3 regions of the Alteromonas sp. ABH4_454 genome follow, and region 2 is predicted to be linked to each of the others. Evidence: predicted binding sites of a transcription regulator. Region 2 holds the regulator's gene; each other region holds the start of a gene.
What was found. Region 2 encodes ArgR, which controls arginine synthesis, uptake and breakdown. Its sites were predicted from a motif close to ANTGAATANNTATTCANT; they were not measured.
Positions count from the first base shown of each region.

Region 1 (4,510 bases), 1.1 Mb from region 2:
TAATCAAGTTTAGCCAAGCGCTAACTGAGCGTTATGTTGAAAACTACATAAGCGATATCAATCATTGCAGGGTGCTAACTGTGCTTTTAAGTGGTAGCTACATTTTCATCATTACCGTAGCTAACGTTATAAAGGCCCCTAATGTACGATAATATCGCCGTTCACCAAAAAGTTATGAGCAGGAGTGCTTTTAATATGACCATGGGGGCAACCACACCGCCGACGATAGATGATCGATTTGAAAATATGATCGTATCACCCGAGCGTGTGCTTGAAATGCTAGGAAAGCGTAAGGTGGGCCAAGTCAGCTTCGAACAGTCAGAACAGGGGGACGCACGTAGGCTTTTACTTCACGTTGAAAAAGTCGCAATTGAAAACAAACGCCTACAGGAAAAAACAGAAGCCTCTTATTTAGAATCGGTTAGCCACCACCTTCACGAGATTTTGCTTGGTGAACTTACTGAACAACTCAGCTATACCGATGAACTCGTTCAGAAAGTGCTTAATTTGCCTGAAAACATTGGTGAGCTATTAGATGCCTTATCTGTCAAAGCATGCTCAGTGTCAAAGCTCGAGCCTATAGTCGCCACTATGCCGTGGCTCTATGACGAACTTATTGTAGTAGTAAATACGCCCAGATTTAGGCGAAAAGACTCGCGGGGACGTATTATTGTTGTTGAAACCTTACGTACCGCTTTAAGCTTTTTAGGTATCGAAAACTTGCGTACGCTAATCCCCTCGTTGATATTGAAGCGTGCCATGCCTCAAATTACCGATCCATACCCGTTGATAAAACAAAAACTAACGCAGTACTCTACGGGCATTGCGCTGACCGCTAAGCGCCTTGCTACATTAAGCGACCTGAATAAAAATCAAGCCTACGTGTTGGCAATGGTAAGTAACTTAGGCCGTTGCGCCGTGACGCGGCTTTACTTTAAGCTGTTTGATAAAATTCAGCTGCACCTGCTGCAAGAGTGTCAAAAAGATAAAGAACAAAAACGGCACGAGGCTTTGCTAAAAATTGCGCCATCAGCAAATCACCTTATTGCCTTACAGCAAGAATTTGCTGATGCAATAAGCGCAGATATTTTGGAGTGGATGCACTTTACCCGCCTGCCAATTGCACAGCCAATGCGTGCATGTGCTGATAAACAGCCTGCGCAGGCCAAGACCTTGAGCAAAATACTGTACCAAGCACGTGCTTATACGCAAATACGCATGTTGCATCAGTTAAAGCTTGTCGACATTAAAGAAGTAAAACCACTTTTCGCTGAACAAAAATACCCTGCGGGTGCACTTGAGGCACTTAAAAGCACGGATATCTTCACCCTTCCGTTGGTGAAAAATGAAGATAGTTACTAAAGCTTTTAGCTACACCCTACTCATTTAGAACACCAATCACGCAAAATAGTGCACTAAACGTGAAATATTTTATGGATATTCATGCATTGGTTATGCACTTTTTTCGTACTTGATGTCTGATACTCAAAAATATCGGCCGTACCTCAGTACTTTGCCTGTTTTCAGCACGGGTAAACAGGCAAGTTTGTCGCGGCGCATTACTCCCTTTTATTCTGTTAAAGCACCTCAAAACCACCACGCGGCGCTTTTCTTAACGTAAAAATTGATTATTACTTAATGATATAGCCCAGTAGTTAATAGTTATTCACTTTTCCTGCAAATTAAGCCACAGTCCTTATAAATAAAGGGCTGCAGCCCTTTGCATAGAAGACAAATGTTAAAAAAAATGGCATACTGTAAATCAAATCCGATTAGTTTTTATGCGCCAAATTAGTGCTTATCGACTCACGCAGCACGTATGAAACGTGCGCATTGATTAGACAAGCAGGCGATTGGCGCCCAATGCAGAGGTAACAAAGATGAACGTAACTCGCGCTACATTTGATGATGTAATGGTTCCTAACTATAACCCAGCAGGTATGGTACCTGTTCGAGGTGAAGGTTCACGCGTATGGGATCAAGATGGAGCTGAGTACATCGACTTTGCAGGTGGTATTGCAGTAAACGTTTTAGGTCACTGCCACCCTGAGCTAGTAAAAGCACTTAACGAACAAGGCAGCAAGCTTTGGCATCTAAGCAACGTATTTACTAACGAACCTGCGCTTCGCCTTGCTAAAAAGCTTAACGATGCAACTTTCTCTGACAAAGTTTACTTTGCCAACTCTGGTGCGGAAGCTAACGAAGCGGCACTAAAGCTTGCACGTCGCTGGGCACTTGATAAGCACGGTGAAGACAAGAATCAAATCATTGCTTTTAATAAAGGTTTCCATGGTCGTACCTTCTTTACCGTAACGGTAGGTGGTCAAGCGGCTTACTCTGATGGTTTTGGTCCTAAGCCAGGCGCGGTTGATCACTGTGACTACAATGACCTAGCTGCCTTTGAAGCACTAATTTCAGATAAAACTTGTGCAGTAATGATGGAGCCGCTTCAAGGGGAAGGCGGTATCATTCCACCTGATGCAGATTTCGTAAAAGGCGTTCGTGAGCTATGTGACAAGCACAATGCTCTGCTAATTTTCGATGAGGTACAATCGGGCGTGGGTCGTACCGGTCACCTTTACGCATATATGGGTCTTGGCGTAACACCAGATATCTTAACTACCGCTAAGTCACTTGGTGGCGGCTTCCCAATTGGCGCCATGCTAACAACGAATGATATTGCAGCACATCTTAAGCCAGGTACCCACGGTAGTACTTACGGCGGTAACCCACTGGCCTGTGCGGTTGCGGAAAAAGCGTTAGATATCGTGAACCAGCCAGAAGTGCTTGAAGGCGTGCTTAAGAAAGAAGCCCTTTTCCGCGAATTACTTGGCGCTATCAATGACAAGTACAACGTATTTGAAGAAGTACGTGGTCAAGGCATGTTGTTAGGTTGTGCATTGAATGAGAAATACCAAGGCCGTGCACGCGACTTCATGATGGCTGCAACTAAAGAGAACCTTATGTGTCTTGTTGCTGGCATGAACGTTATTCGTTTTGCACCTTCACTGGTTATTCCTGATGAAGACATTAAAGAAGGTCTTGCACGTTTTGAACGCGCCGTTGCTGCCGTTGTAAACGCCGAATAATTACAACACGAGTAGCGAACATGAATATCATTCGCCCTATCACGAAGGCCGACTATAACGCGCTTAAAGAAATCGCCGTTGAATCAGGTATTGGCTTTACGTCTTTACCTGTCAACGATGAGTTGCTGCAGCGTAAAATTGATCGTGCAGAAACTGCGTTTAACAAACCAAACGTAACTGAACCTGGCGATGAGTCATACTTGTTTGTAATGGAAGATACCACTACCGGACAGGTAGTGGGAACAACAGGTATTGAAGCGGCTGTTGGTATAGATGATGCGTTCTATCATTACCACCTTAGCAAAGTCGTGCATGCCTCGCGCGAGCTGAACATTCACAATACGGTAGACATTCTAACGTTTTGTAATGATTACACCGGCGTTACTGAGATATGTACCCTGTTTCTTCGCGAACAAGCCCGTGGCGGCATTAACGGCCGCTTTCTTTCAAAGGTTCGATTCTTGTTCATGATGGAGCACCGTGAACGCTTTTCAGAGACAGTTATTGCTGAAATGCGTGGTGTGAGTGACGAAGAAGGACGCTCACCGTTTTGGGAGTGGTTGGAAACCCATTTCTTCTCTATGGATTTTCCTACTGCCGACTACTTAACTGGCATTGGTAATAAAGTGTTTATTGCTGAACTTATGCCGAAGTACCCGATATACGTAAATCTGCTTAGCAAAGAAGCGCAAGAAGTCATTGGCGAAGTCCACGACAAAACACGTCCTGCACTTCAGCTTTTAGAAGAAGAAGGCTTTTCTTGCCGCGGCTACGTAGATATTTTCGACGCAGGTCCAACGGTAGAAGCAAACTTGAGCCACATCCGCACGGCTCAGTCGAGTTTAAAACTGCCTGTTTTGATTGACGATAGCGCTGCTGCCCAAGGGCAAACGCACTACATCATTAATACATCAGTATCTGATTTTCGTGCAGTCGCTACCGAGATGACGGTAAGCGAAGAAAAGCAAGTTGCCGTGCTATCTCGCCAAGCCGCTGCTGCATTGAATGTCAAAGAGGGAGAGCACGTACGCTTTGCCCCCGTTACATTCAGAGATTAAAAGGACACCCACTATGCTACATACACATTTTATCAACGGTGAATGGGTTGCCGGACAAGGTCATGACTTAACGTCAGTTGACCCTGCAAAAAACGAAGTGATTTGGGAAGGTAAGTCTGCGACTGCCGCTCAAATTGATGACGCAATTAACGCCGCTCGAGCTGCACTTGTAGCGTGGAGCATGAAAACCGTTGAAGAGCGTCTAGAAATCATCAAGGTTTATGGCACTAAGCTAGAAGAAGCGAAAGCGCATCTAGCCAAAGTTATGGCTAAAGAAACGGGCAAACCAGAGTGGGAAACTGCCACTGAAGTTGGCGCCATGATGGGCAAAATTGCCATTTCTGAAAAAGCCTATTTTGAACG
Region 1 is NZ_CM149972.1:1,239,588-1,244,097, reverse strand. Features, by position in the region: gene ACYX4W_RS05420 (HDOD domain-containing protein) at 196-1,362, shown strand; gene ACYX4W_RS05415 (aspartate aminotransferase family protein) at 1,881-3,089, shown strand; gene astA (arginine N-succinyltransferase) at 3,110-4,147, shown strand; gene astD (succinylglutamate-semialdehyde dehydrogenase) at 4,161-4,510, shown strand, end outside.
Region 1: ACYX4W_RS05415 (aspartate aminotransferase family protein) is a predicted target of ArgR. The motif match lies at 1,654-1,671, and genes of this name have one in related genera.

Region 2 (4,510 bases):
TGTAGATTGGCCAATGCCGGTAGCACCACTATTTGAAACGCTAGACGATTTGAACAACTCGCCTGACGTAATGCGCAAACTTCTGTCTATCGACTGGTATCGCGGTTACGTGAAAGGTCGTCAGTTTGTGATGATTGGTTATTCTGATTCAGCGAAAGATGCAGGCGCATTGGCTGCGGGTTGGGCACAGTATCAGTCTCAAGAAGCACTGGTAGCCATTGCAGAAGAATTCGACGTAAGCCTAACCCTATTCCACGGTCGTGGCGGTACGATTGGTCGTGGTGGATTGCCAGCGCACGCTGCTATTTACTCACAACCTCCTGGCTCACTAGAAGGCGGATTCCGCGTAACAGAACAGGGCGAAACTATTCGCTATAAGTTCGGTATGCCAAAACTGGCTAAACGCAGCCTAGGTATTTACGCCAGCGCCATTATTGAAGCTATGTTGTTCCCACCTCCGGCACCAAAAGAAGAGTGGCGCGAGCTTATTACCGCAATGGCAGCGCAAGGTCGCGATAACTACCGTGCAACTGTACGTCATGATGAAGAGTTTGTCCCTTACTTCCGCGTGGCTACTCCAGAGCAAGAGTTGGGTAAACTACCGCTAGGTAGCCGCCCAGCTAAGCGTAAGCCACAAGGCGGAATTGAGAGCCTACGAGCTATACCGTGGATCTTCGCTTGGGCACAAACACGTTTAGTACTGCCAAGCTGGCTAGGCGTTATGCGCGCTATTGATAGCGTGAAGACCCCTGAAAACGAGAAAGTAGTTAACGAAATGTTCAGCGAATGGCCATTCTATCGTTCGCGTCTTTCTATGCTAGACATGGTGTTCCACAAAGCTGATCCACGCATTAGTGAAGCTTATGATGAGCGCCTTGTACCTAAAGAGCTTAAGCACTTTGGTGAAGCGCTACGTAGCGAGCTTAAAGAGAGCATCTCGTCACTGTTAGCTATTACAGGCGATGACGACATTATGAAGAACGATCCGCAAGGTAAAGAGTCTATGGAAATTCGCGCTGCGTATTTACAACCTCTTCATTACCTGCAAATTGAGCTTCTTGACCGTATCCGTAAGGCCGGTGATGAGTCGCAAAATACCAGCTTAGAGCGTGCAATGATGGTTACCATTGCGGGAATCGCGATTGGTATGCGTAATACGGGCTAGAGCCCAATTTAGCGCTTAGCGTTGTGACTAGAAGCCTGCTCATTGAGCAGGCTTTTTTTTGCAGATTGCTTAACTATAGCGAGCGAGTTTTATAAGATTTTAACAGGCTCGCTTCTTTTTCAAATAATGAGTGTGCCAAAGGATGTTCGGTAATGGATTGAATTGGCAGGAGTTTGAGAAACAGGCTCTCCTGTGCCAAGGATGCCGTGGCAAAGCCTACAAAGACGCAACAAAAAAGGCTGGATACGTAAGGTCGTAACAGACTGTCTGCAGCAGGGATGCTGCAGCCAAGCCTCCATGGATGGAAGCTCGGCGTGTCTGTGTAGGCCTTACGTATCCAGCCTTTTCTAGCGGATGCTAATGCATCCGCTTTAAGCACTATTAGCCGTTTACGAAATCAACGCCTAGCTTGATGTCGCCACGTAGGCCTTCAAGCATGTCGTTTTTCGCTTTTTCTTCAAACGCGCTTAGCTCGCCGTATGGCAAGATTTCTACAACACCGTTTGCGCCAAGGCGTACTGGGTGTGCGAAGAATGCTGCGTCGTCGCTGTCGTCAGTCTGTACGTAAGTGTACTCAACAACGTTCTCACCTTGCATTGCTGCAACTAGAGACAGACAGAAACGCGCTGCTGCTTGACCCATTGAAAGGGTTGCAGAGCCGCCGCCAGCTTTCGCTTCAACAACTTCAGTACCCGCATTCTGGATACGAGTAGTTAGGCTAGATACTTCTTCGTCTGTAAACTCTACGCCTTCAACTTGTGAAAGAAGAGGAAGGATAGTTGTACCCGAGTGACCACCGATTACCGGTACGTGCACAGAAGATACGTCTACACCTTTAAGTTCAGCAACGAAAGTTTCAGCACGGATAACGTCAAGTGTCGTTACACCGAAAAGCTTGTTCTTGTCGTAAACGCCTTTAGCTTTAAGCGTTTCAGCTGCAATAGCTACAGTAGTGTTAACTGGGTTAGTGATGATACCAACACACGCGTTCGGGCAGTTATCAGCTACACCTTCAATTAGGTTTTTAACAATGCCGGCGTTGATGTTGAACAGATCAGAACGATCCATACCTGGCTTACGAGGCATACCCGCTGGAATAAGAACTACGTCTGCTCCAGTAAGTGCATCAGCTAGGTCATCTTTACCGTGACCGGTTACTTTTACCGCAGTGGGGATGTGGCTCAAATCAACGGCAACACCAGGAACAACTGGCGCAACGTCATATAGCGCTAAATCTGAACCTGCTGGCAATTGTGTTTTCAACAACAAAGACAGCGCCTGACCAATACCACCGGCAGCACCTAACACGGCTACTTTCATACCATTTCTCCTATGGGATTACTTCACGTATTTAAACGGAACGTCACACTAATGCAACGCGGGGGAAAACTCAATCACCGGATCGTCTTATTAACGTTATTTATGGCGATTTTCATTCGATATTCATTATCATGAATGATTATGCAAAGAAATTGCGCAAAGTCTACCTGTACGGCACAATATGCGCATACTAAATAGAATTCCTTACGATAACACTTAAAAAAGAAAAGAGCGCTAATGGCAAACGCAAAACAAGAGCAACTCATCAAAGCTTTTAAAGAAATTCTAAAAGCAGAAAATTATGGTTCGCAGGGCGAGATTGTTGACGCTTTGAAAGCACAAGGTTTTGACAACATCAGCCAATCGAAAATCTCTAGAATGCTAAGTAAGTTTGGCGCGGTACGAACCCGAAATGCACGGGGAGACATGGTTTACTGTTTGCCTCCTGAATTAGGTATGCCTACCGCCAAAAGTCCGCTCAAACAGTTGGTATTAGATATCGTTCACAACAATGTCATGGTCATTATTAGAACGAGCCCAGGCGCTGCTCAACTTATTGCCCGTTTATTAGATTCGTTAAGCAAGAAAGATGGCGTACTAGGCACTATTGCAGGTGATGACACTATTTTCATTGCCCCTGCTGATGTGACAAGAATTGAAGAATTAAGACAACGCGTTGAAGATTTATTTGAAAATGTTTAGTTAGGGCAACCAAAAGCCGACAATCAAAAATCAAGAAACCGCATACAAGATGCGGTTTCCAAATAGGGTATAACCCAAGGCTATCCTAAGATAGCAACTTAATAAGCGCGTCTGCCGCTGGGCGTGAAGACGGTGGGTTCTGACCCGTTACTAACAAACCGTCAGTAAAAACTTTTACCGCGAAATCGTCAGCACTTTCATATTTACCGCCCTTTTTAACCAGTTCATCTTCTACCAGATAAGGAACAACATCAGTAAGTTCCATTGCTGCTTCTTCGCTGTTTGAGAACCCCGTTACCTGTTTGCCATCAACTAAGTATTTGCCATCTGGAGTTTTAACGTCCTTAAGTACGATTGGAGCATGGCACACTGCACCAACAGGTTTATTCGCCGCAATTGTGTCCTCAATTAATTTAATCGAGTGCGCGTTGTCAGAAAGATCCCATAGCGGGCCGTGACCGCCCGGGTAAAATACGGCATCGAACTCATCTGCACGCACATCTTCAAGCGGTATAGTCGAGGCGATAGCACTACGTGCCAATTCATCTTTGGTATAACGCATAGCGTCGTCTGTCATTGCGTCTTCTGCAAGACTATTTGGGTCAATTGGCACTTGCCCGCCCATTGGTGATGCCAGCGTAATCGTATAGCCTTGGTCTTTAAATGCGTAATATGGCGCTGCGAACTCTTCTAACCACATGCCAGTTTTCTTCCCCGTATCACCCATAATTTCGTGAGACGTCATTACCATAAGCATACGTTTTGTCATAAGCCCTCCTTGCGAGCATTTAAAAATGTAACGCCAATTGATTCGTGTGGTGGAGGGACTTAGATCATAAGCAAACACTGTGATCGATTAGTGGCTTGTGTGTGAGATAAATCGCAGGCATAAAAAAGTGCCACTTTCTGTTAAGGAAAGTGGCACCTAACACTACAACTTGTAGTTAGTGTTTACTACTTCTTAGAAGCGGTAGTTAACACCCAAACGTAATTCCCAAAGTGATGCATCACCTTGACGTGGAGTTGGGTTTGAAGAACCAATTGTAACAGTGTTGAACGATGCTTCTTCAAGAATGCCCCAGTCGTCATTCAGCATATTTGTGAAGTTATCAATCACGAAGAATACTTGTGCTGAGTGGTCTTTGTGGAATGCTGGAACATCTTGGCGAACCGCGATATCAACCTTTGTCCACCAAGGGCTTTCTTCATCATTACGCTCAGCACCGATTGGAAGAACACTACCGCTATCTAGGTAAGGAGTGAATTCAAAGATAGCGTTACCTTCATTTTTTGAATAAACAAGGCTGTAAGGTCTGCCAGACT
Region 2 is NZ_CM149972.1:118,325-122,834, forward strand. Features, by position in the region: gene ppc (phosphoenolpyruvate carboxylase) at 1-1,165, shown strand, start outside; gene mdh (malate dehydrogenase) at 1,547-2,485, opposite strand; gene argR (transcriptional regulator ArgR) at 2,723-3,187, shown strand; gene ACYX4W_RS00545 (type 1 glutamine amidotransferase domain-containing protein) at 3,273-3,956, opposite strand; gene ACYX4W_RS00550 (TonB-dependent receptor) at 4,149-4,510, opposite strand, start outside.

Region 3 (4,510 bases), 280 kb from region 2:
GTTACTGCATTGCTTCGCCTTGATTACAGTAAGAAAGACGCAAACTCAGAAGCGATTTGGGGTTACCAACAAATTGCGGGTTATCAAATTTCTGAAACCTCGCCGGGGTCGGGCGTTTACAACCCTGTTGCTACGGTAACGCCTGGCCACATTTATCAGCCAGCTGATGCTGAGCGAGATGATGAAGGCCCATACGATGTATACAGAAATGCGGTGTCTTTCGATAACCAAGAAGCGTGGTCGGCAACCTTGACGCTAGACTGGGCGATGGACTGGGCAAATGCAAAGTGGACCACCAATTATTCTGAACTGTCAGGCGAGCAATTCTACGATAACGACTACAGTGATGGTGGCTTAGACTTTGTTGGTGGCTTTGGACGTCAGGACGATCAAAAAGCGTTTTCTACCGAACTACAGTTGTCGTCTGTCGAAAGCGATAGCCCGTTTTCTTGGATAGCAGGCGTTTATTTGTTCTCGCAAGAAGCGGATTGGGAATGGCTGTGGCGTGAGGATACAACCGGTAACGGTGAGCCAGATTCTATTACGGTTCCTTCGTGGGGAAATCCAAATCACGACCCGCATGAAGTCGACTCTGTAGCAGTATTTGGCCAAGCTCGTTATCAACTTAACGACAGCAACCGCTTGTTGGTTGGCCTTCGCTACAACAAAGACGAGAAGACATTTACAGGCGATTCAATTCCCGATTGGGACGACTCAGCGGTATTGTGGAAGTTAGCTTACGAGCTAGATGTTGCAAAAGACATGATGGTCTATGCCAGTGCAGCAACAGGTTATCGTACTGGTGGTGCTAACGACGCGAGGGTGGTAGCGCGTGGTGCCGATCCGCTATACGACAATGAAGAAGTTATTTCTTACGAAATTGGCTTGAAGAGCTTTTTATTCGATAACACCGTTCGGTTTAACGTTTCTGCTTTTGCAAACCAATACGATGACGTGAAAGCGCAGCTGTTTGCAGTTTCGTGTAACGACACAACAACTGACTTAACCGTGGCACAGTGCGTTTCTACTGGCGTTAGTACAACCTTTGAATACTATGAAAATGGTGGTCAGGTTGACACCTACGGGTTAGAAGCTGATTTGGAATGGCGCCCACTAAGCGAGTTAACGTTAAATGCAACCTTGGCACTTCTTAATGCCGAGTTCGCTGACGACTTTGCTGTAGGTAATTCTCAACTTCAGCCTCTACTTGGGTTAGGCAATGTTGATGGCCGTCAGGATATAAACGATCCAAATAGCCAGTTTAGCTTTGCGGGTTACTCTCCAGCTATGTCGCCAGATTATACGCTGGGCCTAAGCGCAAGGTATGAGTACTCATTGCCAAATGGCGGTTACTTAACGCCTTATCTTCATGTGAACTTTGTTGACGATCACTACGCGTTTGATATCAATATTCCTGAAACAAAAGTAGATGCTCACGCCATGGTAACGGCTCGCATTTCTTGGGAAGTAAATGAAAACTTAAACGTCGATTTCTTTGCAAATAACCTGACAGATGAAGAAGTGCTTACTCGTGCAGTGGTTCAGTCTCAAGTGCTTAATGGGCTGCCTATCAACTCCATTCAGGCAAACTGGAATAACCCGCGTACATACGGCGTAAGCTTACAGTACAAGTTCGACTAACACGTGTAGCGCAGTGCGCTATTTTAAACGCTGAACAAACTGGGCAATCACTAGGGTGATGAGCCCAGTTTTGGTTCTTAGCGCTAAATCTCTACTTTACGCTCTGTTTCAAAAACCTATATATGCACTTTTTAAACAGAGCTTCTAACATGCAGTACTCAACACTTTCTTGGGAGATATGAGATGAAAGGTTCACGTCCAGAACAAGGCATTCTTACAAAAGACAACGACTTGTCAAAAACGCAAGAAACCATTGATACCATTGACGCTATGGTCGATGGATTAAATGATCATGATATCGACAATATGGGCCGTTTCTTCAGTGAGAACTTTCGCTGGATGGGCAATGCAGGTTGCGGCTTCAAACAAGGGTTAAAAGAGTTTCAAGACAACTGGCAGCGACCGTTTCAGGCTGCGTTTTCTGATAAAGTTTGTATAGATGAAGCTCGCGTCACACAAGGTGAGTGGTGCGCTGCGTTTGGTCGCCAAGAAGCGGTTCACACTGGGACTTTTATGGGAATAGAGCCTACTGGTAAAAAAGTCGAAATTCGCTATATGGATTTCTGGAAAGTGGTAGACGGTAAAATTGTAGATAACTGGGTTAACGTTGACTTCCCCTACATTATGCAGCAGCTAGGTGTAGATCCGTTCAACGGGCACGGGTGGGAAAACCGTGACTCAGGGAAAATGCCAGTGCAAAACGGCGAATAGAAATGTATACCCAACAAGCCGGAACATCGAAGCCACCGGCTTGTTTGATTTTATTACTAGAACTGGTACTTAACGCTCACCGTATAGTTAGTTAGTGAGCCCGGCATGGTCCAAAGCTGATGGTATGAGTTCTCAAAATAATCTCTGTCGAACAGATTATTCACGTCAAATCTCATAGAAAGCGCATCGCTGATATTCACTGACCCTGCTAAGTTCACAAGGGTATAAGACGGCAAAATGAATGTTGGATCGGTGGTTTGTCCTAAGCGATCGCCCACGTAACGCATGGTCACACCAAAGAACGCTTCTTTTTCAAATACGCTGGTGAAATGGTTAAGCGAGATATACCCCGAATGCTTGGCAATATTGATTAAGCGCGACCCTTTAGGAATAGGCACGCCCCAATCCAAGTTATTGACTTCGTTTGCGGTTTTAGCATCTATGTACGCGTAGGCCATATCAAGGCGAATGTCTGAAGTAAGGTCAGTCGTTAACTGAAATTCTACCCCTTGGCTTTCAACTTCACCGAGTGTAGCTGAAAAGCCAGTGTTAGGTTCAGCGGTAAGCATGTTGGTCTTTTCAGCATCAAAAATAGCGACGCTACCAGAAAACATATCAGCAATGTTTTCCCACTTAGCTCCTACCTCAAAAGAGGTGGTCTCTTCAGGGTCAAACGCGTTGCGGTCAGAGTCAAGTCCGGGGTTGGGTCTGAAACCTTCTGCATAGCTAGTGTAAAGGCTTACAGAATCATTGATTTCATACACGAAGCCAAAGCGCGGTGTCACTTCCGTTTGGTCTTGTTCTTGCCCTTCATTGCTTAACTTATTAAGAATGTCTTGCTCGAATTTGTCCACGCGAAAGCCAACTAAAAGCTTGGTTGCTTCGCTAAGTTCTATAACATCTTGTGCGTAGAAACCTAACCCTTTTTGCTTTTCAGCCGTGAGTGTAGTGGGCGTAACGTCAGGTCTGAAAATAGTGTAGTCTGGATTTTCAGGGTTGATGCTGTAAGTGGTATCACCCGCACCCCACGCAGTGCGCCAACGACGATAGTCTGTGTCGATGTGGTAGTTGTAATAGTCCAAACCAAACAAGACGTTATTTACGAAGCCTGCCACGTCTACCACGCCACTTAATTCAAAGCGTAGTGATAAGTCTTGCGCTTGATAGTCACGGGTTCTGCGTTGCCTTGAAAGTATAGATGGGTCGGTATACAAAAGCTGACGACCTTCTGACAGTTCAGTATCTGAAGACTGCCCTTCAAAAGAAGAGTCTCTGTAGGCGAAGCCACTGAGTAAATGCCAGTTGTGATTCAACTCGTGATTTAACACTAAGCTGATGTCCGAAGGCTTTAACTTCATGGGCTCCGTCTCTAACATCACCATAAAAGTCTTCGGCATCTACGGCGTCAAAGTCGTTATTTAATATGAACACACCGCGATCAAGCGGCTTTTCCTGATCCAATATTTCCATCTGGTAGCTTAAGCTGGTGTGATCAGAAATGTTCCAAATAAATGAAGGGTTAAGGTTCAAATTCTTGAAAAACACGTTATCGCGATAAGTATCAGAGTCTTCGTATGAACCGTTAACGCGATACGCCATGTCTGAATTAATGCCGTTCGTGTAATCGAACTCTACTTGTTTTTTATCAAAATTACCTACCGTGCCTTGAATGTAGCCTTGCTCTTCAAACTGAGGTTTTTTGGTAATAACGTTAATGGTACCGCCAGGTTCCCCTTGACCATATAAGGCTGATCCCGGACCCTTCATTACTTCTATGGTTTGAACGTTAACCGTGCTTCTATTACCGCTATAGCCACGCACGTTGAAGCCGTTTATTAAATAACCCGATGGGTTATTTTCATCGCCAGAAAAACCTCGGATCGCAAAGCTATCGAACATGCCGCCAGAGTTGTTTTGTCTAACAATGGTGGGCGCAAAATCTAGCGCATCGATGAAGCGCGTGATCCCTTCATTCGCTAAGGTATCAGCAGTAATTCGGTCGATTGCTTGTGGGGTGTCGATTAGCGGTACATTACCACGGTATGGCTGAAAGTGTCTTTTTACCTCAATGTGTTCAAGTTCATCATGAGCACCTTGAAGGGAGCTTTCATCACTTTGCGCAGCGGCGCTTACTGATAATGCAACTAAAGAAAATATA
Region 3 is NZ_CM149972.1:4,396,098-4,400,607, reverse strand. Features, by position in the region: gene ACYX4W_RS19200 (TonB-dependent receptor) at 1-1,641, shown strand, start outside; gene ACYX4W_RS19195 (ester cyclase) at 1,825-2,352, shown strand; partial or broken gene ACYX4W_RS19190 (TonB-dependent siderophore receptor) at 2,409-4,510, opposite strand, start outside.
Region 3: ACYX4W_RS19195 (ester cyclase) is a predicted target of ArgR. The motif match lies at 1,753-1,770, and genes of this name have one in related genera.